Regions from separate parts of the Halomonas sp. DP8Y7-1 genome, predicted to be linked through region 1. Evidence: predicted binding sites of a transcription regulator. Region 1 holds the regulator's gene; each other region holds the start of a gene.

What was found. Region 1 encodes FNR, which switches genes on or off when oxygen is low (the NO sensors DNR and NnrR bind a similar motif). Its sites were predicted from a motif close to TTGATNTANATCAA; they were not measured.
Region 2: the regulator FNR is predicted to act here: its motif matches at 1,365-1,378, upstream of KUV41_RS16085 (OmpW/AlkL family protein).
Region 3: the regulator FNR is predicted to act here: its motif matches at 1,602-1,615, upstream of petA (ubiquinol-cytochrome c reductase iron-sulfur subunit).

What each region holds. Positions count from the first base shown of each region.
Region 1 covers NZ_JAHVIN010000003.1:352,983-356,243, forward strand. Annotated here, with positions in the region: gene KUV41_RS03425 (heavy metal translocating P-type ATPase) at 1-31, shown strand, start outside; gene ccoS (cbb3-type cytochrome oxidase assembly protein CcoS) at 28-267, shown strand; gene KUV41_RS03435 (sulfite exporter TauE/SafE family protein) at 277-963, shown strand; gene fnr (fumarate/nitrate reduction transcriptional regulator Fnr) at 1,122-1,862, shown strand; gene ttcA (tRNA 2-thiocytidine(32) synthetase TtcA) at 2,144-3,067, opposite strand.
Region 2 covers NZ_JAHVIN010000013.1:24,214-27,474, reverse strand. Annotated here, with positions in the region: gene KUV41_RS16095 (hypothetical protein) at 1-87, opposite strand, end outside; gene KUV41_RS16090 (OmpW/AlkL family protein) at 642-1,250, shown strand; gene KUV41_RS16085 (OmpW/AlkL family protein) at 1,453-2,094, shown strand; gene KUV41_RS16080 (gamma-glutamylcyclotransferase family protein) at 2,206-2,706, opposite strand; gene KUV41_RS16075 (YqcC family protein) at 2,872-3,216, opposite strand.
Region 3 covers NZ_JAHVIN010000012.1:135,612-138,872, forward strand. Annotated here, with positions in the region: gene zapE (cell division protein ZapE) at 1-7, shown strand, start outside; gene rplM (50S ribosomal protein L13) at 250-678, shown strand; gene rpsI (30S ribosomal protein S9) at 692-1,081, shown strand; gene petA (ubiquinol-cytochrome c reductase iron-sulfur subunit) at 1,770-2,369, shown strand; gene KUV41_RS14940 (cytochrome b) at 2,369-3,261, shown strand, end outside.

The sequences.
Region 1 (3,261 bases):
ACGTCTTGCCGTAGCGGCACATGCTCAATGAACATTCTCTATCTGTTGATACCGCTGTCGCTGATCCTGTTGAGTCTGGCGGTATGGGCGTTTTTCTGGGCGGTTCGCAACGATCAATTCGACGATCTGGAGGGGCCTGCCTATCGCATCCTGTTCGAGGACGAAGACCCGCCGACACCGAACCCATCCAGAAAGCCGGCAAGAGAGACGCCGGTCGATGACGCAACAGCCGACGAGCATGATTCCACGCCACCCCCTGGATCCTGAGCAGAACGCATGAACCCAGTAGGTCTAGACCTGCCGCCCGCGATGGCGGCTTTTGTCTTCGGGCTGCTTGGCGGAGCACATTGCATCGGCATGTGCGGCGGTATAATGAGCGCCCTGACCTTTGCCATTCCCCCGAGCATGCGCCACCCTGTTCGTGTAGGAATTTTACTACTTGGCTACAACTCGGGACGTCTGTTCAGCTACTGCCTGGCAGGCGCTATGGTCGCAAGCCTAGGCTCTGTGGTGGCGCTGGCACCGGGCATGCGGGACCTGCTGCAGGTGGTTGCCAGCCTGATGCTGATCACGATGGCGCTTTACATTGCCAACCTGTGGAAAGGGCTACGCTGGCTGGAGGCATTGGGCCAGCGCCTGTGGAGGTATCTGGAGCCAGCAGGACGTCGCCTGTTGCCGGTGGTCAAGCTACCTCAGGCGGTTGCACTCGGGGCCATCTGGGGCTGGCTGCCCTGTGGCCTGGTGTACTCCATGCTGGCATGGAGCATGGCCATCGCAGACCCTGCCCGTGGAGCACTACTCATGCTCTGCTTTGGCCTGGGGACGCTGCCGGCACTGGTGACAACAGGGATTGCTGCGCGTCAGCTGCAGAGTTTGCTGGCACACCCTGCCACACGATTTATGGCAGCGGGCATGATTGTCGGTTTAGCTGTATGGAATATCCTACAAGTTGTAGGAAATTGACGACCATCATATCGCCGCCAGATTATTGAGGCAAAAGAGGTATATGCACCTTTGGCCTAATATCTGTGTGTAGAATAGCGACAATAGCATGCAGCAAGGGTAAGCCAGTTTCCTACATGCCCTGCTCATCATGAACCCCAGACCCACAGGAGCTGCGAATGAGTCCATCGGCCCAAGATCGACGGCGCCCCATGCTACATGAGACTCGTTGCGAGTCCTGCAGCTTGAGCTCCCTGTGCCTTCCGTTGTCGCTGGAGACCGCTGACCTCGAGCGCTTCGATTCCATTATCCGCCGTCATCCTCCGATCAAGAAGGGCACTCGCCTGGTCGAGCAGGGAGATCGCTTCACGAGCGTCTTCGCGGTTCGCTCCGGTAGCCTCAAGCAGATCACCACGGAGGGTAGTGGCGAAGCGCAGCTGACCAACTTCTTCTTGCCCAGTGAACTGGTCGGCCTGGATGGCATAGACGACGGCAGATATCCCGGCAGCGTGGTGGCACTCGAGACCACGACCGTATGTGAGATTCCCTTCGATCGCCTTGACGCCCTGACCCAGACGCTGCCGGAACTACGCGCGCAACTGTTCCGCACCCTCAGCAAGGAGCTGCGCGAGGATCGCCGCATGATGCAGCTGCTGTCGCGCAAGACCGCTGACCAACGACTGGCCTGCTTCTTCCTCGGTCTGTCGGACCGTTTCCGACGCCGCGGCTACTCGCCGTTCAGCTTCCGCCTGTCCATGTCCCGGGCAGATATCGGCAACCACCTGGGACTTGCCGTCGAAACGGTCAGCCGCATTCTGGGACGCTTTCAACAGCAGGACCTGGTGGCCGTCTCTGGACGGGAGGTCAATATCCTGGACCTCGCCTCACTGTCGAACCTGGCGGACACCGATGCCAGCTGATCCGCGGCGCTGACAGGGCCTGCGGCCGACAGCGACCGATAGACGTCGTGCCACGCCACGAGCCCAGCCCCCCCCTTAGGTAGGGCGACGATATACCGGCTCCATCAACAAAAGAGGCCGCATCCCAGGATGCGGCCTCTTGCTATCTTATCGGGACGAGCGTTCAGACATTGAAGAGGGCCACTGCGTGATGTGGCCCTAGCTCGCTTCGCGCTTCAGCAGTGCCTTTTCAGCAAGGCATGTTCAGCAGAGGCTCTTCAGCAGGGCGTGTTCAGGCGAGCTTAGTCGGCGTCAACGATATCAATACGCCGAGCCTGGCGATGCGCCTGCACGGCCTCCAGACCTTCAAAGTCGAACAGCTCGCGGTCTGCCAGCTGCGAGGGTGCCACGTTGGTCACTGCCTTGAACATGCTCTCCAGGCGCCCTGGGTGCTTGGCTTCCCACTCTGCCAGCATTTCCTTCACCACCTGGCGCTGCAGGTTGGGCTGCGAGCCGCAGAGATTGCAGGGAATGATCGGAAAAGCCATGGCATCGCTGTAGGCCTGGATGTCCGCCTCGCGGCAGTACGCCAGCGGCCGGATGACAATGTTCTTGCCATCATCGGACAGCAGCTTGGGCGGCATGGCCTTGAGACTTCCTCCGAAGAACATGTTGAGGAACAGCGTCTCGAGAATATCCTCGCGGTGGTGTCCCAGGGCAATCTTGGTCGCACCGATCTCTTCCGCAAAACCGTACAGCGACCCTCGGCGCAGTCGCGAGCACAGCGCGCAGGTGGTCTTGCCCTCGGGGGTCTTTTCCTTCACCACCGAGTAGGTGTCACGCTCGAGGATGTGGTAGTCCACGCCAATGCTGTCCAGGTAGTCCGGTAGCACGTGCTCGGGAAAGCCGGGCTGCTTCTGGTCGAGGTTGACCGCCACCAGGGAGAAGTTCACCGGCGCATTGCGCTGCAGGCTGCGGAGAATCTCGAGCATGGTGTAGCTGTCCTTGCCGCCGGACAGGCATACCATGACCTTGTCGCCTTCCTGAATCATGCCGTAATCGATGATGGCGTTGCCGGTCTGACGCCGCAGACGCTTCTGCAGCTTGTTGAACTCGCGCTTGGCCTTGGCCTGGGCGCGCTCGTCGTCAGCTGCCGGGGACGCGGCATCACGACGGTCGAGGACACGGGGATCAAACAGGGAGGCGGAAGCGGGCTGAGCAGACATGGGCAGGGCACATCACGGCTGAAAATGAAGACCCGCTAGTCTATCACTCACGTCCGCCACAGGCGAAGAAGTCAGCAACCACTCACCCCTGCGATTAAGCTGGTTCACAACCGCGTGTCCTGGGCCAAGGTGCTTTTGACTAGCCGCCCTGTGACTAGCCGCCCTGTGAAGAGACGACCTGTGAAGAGACGACC
Region 2 (3,261 bases), on a different contig from region 1:
AGGCAGTGTCAGACCACTGATCAGCCAGGGCTCCAGCAGCAGCCACACCGCCAGCAAGGCGGAGGCGCCCAGCGCTAAGGCTGCCATCCCCCAAGGCACGTTGGAGACGCCCAGCAACCGGCTTCGGTTACGTCTGATCACAATGCCGCCCCCGCCATTGGTAGATGATTACCTCACAGTGAAGACGATTTCCGTCCGTTCAGCGAGGTTTCGCGTGGGCCACCCGTTGCCATTGCCCAGGTGTCCCCTGCTCGCCTGAGGCGTCGTCCACGGCAATTGACCGCCCCGTGTTGGCTTTCTCACTGCTATCCCCTGGTCTTCTAGTCCCTGGCCTTCTGGCACCTGGCCTTCTGACCTCTAGCGTTTGCCCCTCGGGCCGTCGCTCCTGCGCCGTGGACTCAGCTTTTGTCTCGTGGCACTCCGCTGTTTGGCCCGTCACACACCCCAAATGTGCAAAAAAGTTGTACAGATTTGATTCAGTGACACGGTACCAGCTCGTTAGTTCCATAGTTTTTCGCTAGTTATCCCTATCGACTCGATTATTTATTTCTACAAGACATTTAGAAACACTGTTCGTAAACTGTGCCCTGTACAACATAGCTTCACCTTTCGAAGCCATAGGATCATCAAGGAGGTCCACCATGAAAATGACACGACTGATGGGAACCGCTGCTCTTCTCGCCACCACTGCTTTTGCTGCGCAGTCCGCCATGGCCTACCAGGCTGGTGACTTCTATGTGCGCGGTGGCTTTGAGAAGGCCGATCCCACTTCAGACAATGGTGACATCGCTGGTCAGGACATTGATGTCTCCGAAGAGAATGGATTTGCCTATGGCGCAGGTTACCTGTTCCACGACAAGTTCGGCGTCGAGCTGAACGGCTCCGAAGCCATGGAGCATGATATTGCTGTCGGCGGCGGCAACATTGGTAGCGTGGACCGCACCCCGGTCAACCTGATGCTCAACTACTACCCGCTGGGTGGCGTCGAAAACGCCCGTGTTCACCCCTACGTTGGCGTGGGCATGAACTACACCCACTTCTCGGACGAGAGCTTCAACGCCGAATTGGATAGCTCCTATGGCGCAGCCGCACAGGTTGGTCTTGACCTGAGCGTCACTGACAACCTGCTGGTGGGCACCTACGCACGCTACGCTGACGTCGACTCCGATATCGAAGTGAATGGCAGCGACGTCGGCGAAGCCGAAATCGATCCGATGACCATCGGTGCAGGCGTCACCTACCGCTTCTAACCAGAAGTAATTGAAAGACAGCGTCTGATTTCCATAGATCGCTGACACCACGGCGCCTGGCTTTCCAGGCGCCGTTTTCGTTGGCCAATCCATTGGCATGAACCGAAAGAGGTATTGAGGCAGGTCAATAACTGCATTCTCACTACAGCATAGACTGGCTCACATCGGGTCCGCCCATTCGCCAGTACGCAAGGAGAACTGCATGCGCCATCCCCTGGTCACTACCGCACTGATTGCCACCCTTGGCTCCGCTGCCCTCGTCAGCACACAAGCGCTTGCCGACTATGGCAAGGGCGACTTCTATACCCGCGTCGGTGTGGCCAAGGTCAAGCCTGACTCCGACAACGGTTCCTTGATGGGCGGCACCATGGACACCGATGTCCATGACGACAACGGTTTTGCCTTCACCCTCGGCTACCGCTTCCACGACAAGTTTGGCGTCGAACTGCTGGCCGCCGAGCCGTTCGAACACGACGTGGACCTGAACGTGGGTGGCAACGATATTGGCGCGAGCGTCGAGCATCTGCCGCCGACTCTGACCGTGCAATACTATCCCTTCGGTGGCACCGCTTCCCGTGTCCAGCCCTATGCCGGCATCGGCGTCAACTACACCCACTTCTCTGATGAAGACATCGACCTTCAGGGTGCTGACCTGGACCTGAAAGAGTCCTGGGGCTGGGCTGGCCAGGCGGGACTGGACCTGCTGATCGACGATCACTGGGCGGCCAACATGGCGGTGTGGTACCTGGATATCGACAGCGACGTCGATCTCAACGGCGAGGATATCGGCGAGATCGAGGTGGACCCCTACGTGATCATGGCCGGCATCAGCTACCGCTTCTGATCCAGAGCACGTCCGCATACATGCAGCGCCCGCTCCTGCCAGGCAGGCGCGGGCGCTGTGCTGTCGATGCCAGTGGCTGAGCCTGCGTGAAGCTCGAGCGAGGCAGCGGCTCTAGCGGGGATGGTGGCGAGAAAGTCCCAACCGCCCCAGGGTGGCATCATCGAGGTGCTCGACGGCCTCCACCGCTGCCAGCGCCTGGTGGTAGCCCTCGCTCAGGAAGTCACGACCGGCCAGCAGGTGCTCGAGGTACTCGCGGGCGGGCTTGAGCCCCTCCCCCTGGCGCTCGGCGCTGGCGATATACACCCAGGCATCGATCACCCCCTCGGCCGTCTGCAGTGGCAAGCGCTGGCGCGTGTATTCCTGGGGATAGCCTTCGAAGGGATCCATGGACGCGATCTGCTCAGGCACCATCAGCTCGAACAGAGCCCCTTCTACGCGCTCGCCAGCGGCGGGCACCACATTGGCGTGGGCGATTCCCGGTACTTTCGAGGCCTTGTTGAAACGCAGGGCGTATCCCTCAAGGGTCGCAGGCAACACGCGTCGCGTGTCTCCGATACGGGCCTCGACCCGTGCCAGGTTCATGTTACTGCCGTAGGCAAAGTACCAGGGCACGTTTCGCTCCTCATCATCTACGCATGAGTGTTCATGACAGCGTCGGCTGACCTACTGGACACTCTCTAGACCACTACCTAAAACGCTATCTAGAACACTATCTAGAACAGTATCCGCATCACGGTGCGCACCGGCGATACTCGCTCTGCCGAGGCTGGTGCGGTCTCAGTTGTCGGTGATTAAACGGTCAATATCTTCCACCACCTTGCGCAGCAACACGCGATCCTGAGCGCTGGCCCCTTCCTGAATCAGATAGGCATCTACCGCAGGAGCGACATCACAGCTGGCGGGCAGCGCTGCCTGTTGATCTACCAGCACCTCAAGGCGTGCAATGAACACAAAGCGCAGCCATTGGGGCAGTGACATGGTGTCGATACAAAACGGCTGCTGACTGTTGAATGCCGCCGGCGCAGGCTTGTCCATGCGCCACATGTTGGCGGCTTTCATGGTGGCCTGAAGCTCCCTCAGGGCCGCGGCAAGATCATCATGTACAGTGGGTTCGGTCGGCATGCAGCCTCCCTGTCGTTAAAAATGAATAAAGATGGGGCTCTGAAG
Region 3 (3,261 bases), on a different contig from region 1:
GCCGTGAGCCACCGCCGTCGGCTGTCAGGAAAAGACCCCACTGGAGAAACAGAGGGTGACGTCGAGCGTGTGGTTGTGTAGAATGCGCGCTCGCTCGACCGTTGTGCCGACACCCCGATGGGTTGTGGTGTCGGGCAACCAAGAAAAATAGGGATGATCTCTGCACGGTGCTGCCTGGTATCGCGAGTATTCAAGCGCTATCAGGAGAAGGGCCGGGAGATCCAACACATCGAATTGGTGATTTCATCCATGAAGACGTTCAGTGCTAAGCCGCAGTCCGTCCAGCGCGACTGGTATGTCGTCGATGCCGCGGACAAGACGCTCGGTCGTCTGGCTACCGAAATTGCTCGCCGCCTGCGTGGCAAGCACAAGCCGGAATACACTCCCCATGTGGACACCGGTGACTACATCGTCGTCATCAACGCCGAGAAGGTGAAGGTGACTGGCAACAAGGCCAGCGACAAGATGTACCACCGTCACACCGGTTACCCGGGTGGCCTGCGCTCCATGACCTTCAATCAGCTGATCGACCACGCTCCTGAGCGTGTCATCGAAGGCGCCGTCAAGGGCATGCTGCCGAAGGGCCCGCTGGGTCGTGCCATGCACGCCAAGCTCAAGGTCTACGCCGGTTCCGAACATCCGCACGCTGCCCAGCAGCCGCAAGAACTGAACATCTGAGGGAATCTTCGCCATGACACAGCAGTATTACGGTACCGGGCGCCGCAAGACCTCTACCGCGCGCGTCTTCCTGAAGCCGGGCACCGGCAAGATCACCGTCAACAGCCGTGACCTGAACGAATACTTCGGCCGTGTTACCGGTCGCATGGTGGTTCGTCAGCCGCTGGAACTGACCGAGACTCTCGAGCAGTTCGACGTCTACGTCACCGTCAAGGGCGGCGGCGGCAGTGCCCAGGCTGGCGCTATCCGTCACGGCATTACCCGTGCCCTGATGCAGTACAACGAAGACTTCCGCAAGCCGCTGCGCGCAGCTGGCTACGTCACTCGTGACGCACGTGAAGTCGAGCGTAAGAAGGTCGGTCTGCGCAAGGCGCGTCGTCGCCCGCAGTTCTCCAAGCGTTAATCGATACGCTTGCCGATCGCACAGCGCCCGGGCCATTGGCCCGGGCGCTGTCGTTTTCAGATGCGGTTTTTGCGCGTGTGCGCGTGGCGTCTACGTCGGTAGCGAGCCCGAGTTCGGTCCCAGGGGCTGTCGCTCCGTGCGTTTCTCGTGTCCTCTCTGCGTCTCCCGCTTCTTGTAGATCTTCTTGTGCTTCTTCTTGTGTCTCTTCCTTTTATCCCTTCCTATCGCTTTTTCTCTAGCTCGACCTCTGATGGTCTCCTTGCGCTGCCCCCTTCTTGCTAGCGTGCATCCCTCTTGGTTTCCAGTGCGCTACCCCTTTTACCACGCTGCGTCTGCCGCGAGTGCTGTACTCGACCAGGCCGGGCGTGTGCCTGGCGTGTTCCGCGATGCGACCGTTGGTGACGCTTCGATGGGGACTTTTGTGCTGATCCGCTAGCCGTCCTGTGAGACTGGAGTTGCGGCCTTGATGCGCTTGAGGCCCTTCTTTTGCCGCAGGGCGCTCGGGCACATCGTCATAAAGTTGTTCCATGTCAAATGTATGGGGCTTGCACGGGGGGTCTTGCCCGGAGGTCTTCTTGTGCGGGTGGGGGGGATTTCCTAACATACAAGCCACTTGTATCCGTGGTCACGGACATTCAAGGGACCGTGAAAACAACAACGGATAAAGTCTGATGGGAGAAACCAGATCATGGCAGACAACGGCGTGAACAAGGGGCGGCGCCGTTTCCTCGTGGGTGCTACCTCCGTGGTTGGGGCGGTCGGCACTGTCGGGGTAGCGGTTCCCTTTGTGGCATCCTGGCAGCCGAGTGCCAGAGCGCGGGCGGCAGGGGCTCCCGTTCAGGCGGATATCTCGAAGCTCGAGCCGGGGCAGAGAATGACCGTCGAGTGGCGCGGGCGGCCTGTATGGGTCATCAATCGCACTCCAGAGATGATTGAGCGCACCGAGGCGCTGGGAGAAGACGTGCTGGCCGACCCCGAGTCTGCCAAGCCGCAGCAGCCCGGCTATGCCGGAGGCCATTTGCGCTCCATTCGGCCTGAGATCGGGGTGCTGGTGGGGATCTGTACGCACCTTGGCTGTTCGCCGCTGTTCAAGCCCGAACCCAATGCCGAAGGGGTGGGGGTAGAAGACTGGCCGGGCGGCTTCTTCTGTCCTTGCCACGGTTCGCGTTTTGATCTGGCGGGCAGGGTCTTTCGCAACGTTCCCGCTCCCGTGAACCTGGAGGTTCCGCCCTATTACTTTGTCAACGAGTCGGTCATCGTGGTCGGTGAAGACGGGGAGGGTGCGTAATGGCAAATCCCAACAAGGCCAAGGCCGAGCGCGGTCTCATGCGCTGGATCGACGATAGATTTCCGGCGACCCAGATGTGGCAGGAACATCTGTCAGAGTATTACGCGCCCAAGAACTTTAATTTCTGGTACTTCTTCGGATCCCTCGCTCTGCTGGTGCTGGTCAATCAGATTCTGACCGGCGTCTGGCTGACCATGAGTTTCAATCCCAGCGCCGAGGGCGCCTTTGCCTCCGTCGAATACATCATGCGGGATGTGGAGTACGGCTGGCTGATCCGCTACATGCACTCCACCGGTGCCTCGGCATTCTTCCTGGTGGTCTATCTGCATATGTTCCGTGGTCTGCTCTACGGCTCCTACAAGGCGCCCCGTGAGCTGGTCTGGATCTTCGGCATGGCAATCTACCTGGCGCTGATGGCCGAGGCTTTCATGGGTTACCTGCTGCCCTGGGGGCAGATGTCCTACTGGGGCGCTCAGGTCATCATTTCCCTGTTCTCCGCCATCCCCGGCATCGGTCCGGATCTGGCCCAGTGGGTGCGCGGAGATTACTTGATCTCCGGGATTACCCTGAACCGCTTCTTTGCCCTGCACGTGGTGGCGCTGCCGATCGTGATCCTGGCATTGGTGGTGCTGCACATCATTGCTCTGCATGAAGTGGGCTCCAACAATCCTGATGGCATCGACATCAAGGCCAAGAAGGATGAAACCGGCAAACCGCTGGACGGGATACCCTTCCATCCCTACTACACGGTCAAGGACATCGTGGGTGTCGCCGTGTTCCTGTTTGTCTTCTGTGCGGTGATCTTCTACTTCCCCGAAGGTGGCGGGTATTTCCTCGAGAAGCCCAACTTCGAGCCGGCGAATCCCTTGAAGACCCCGGATCATATCGCGCC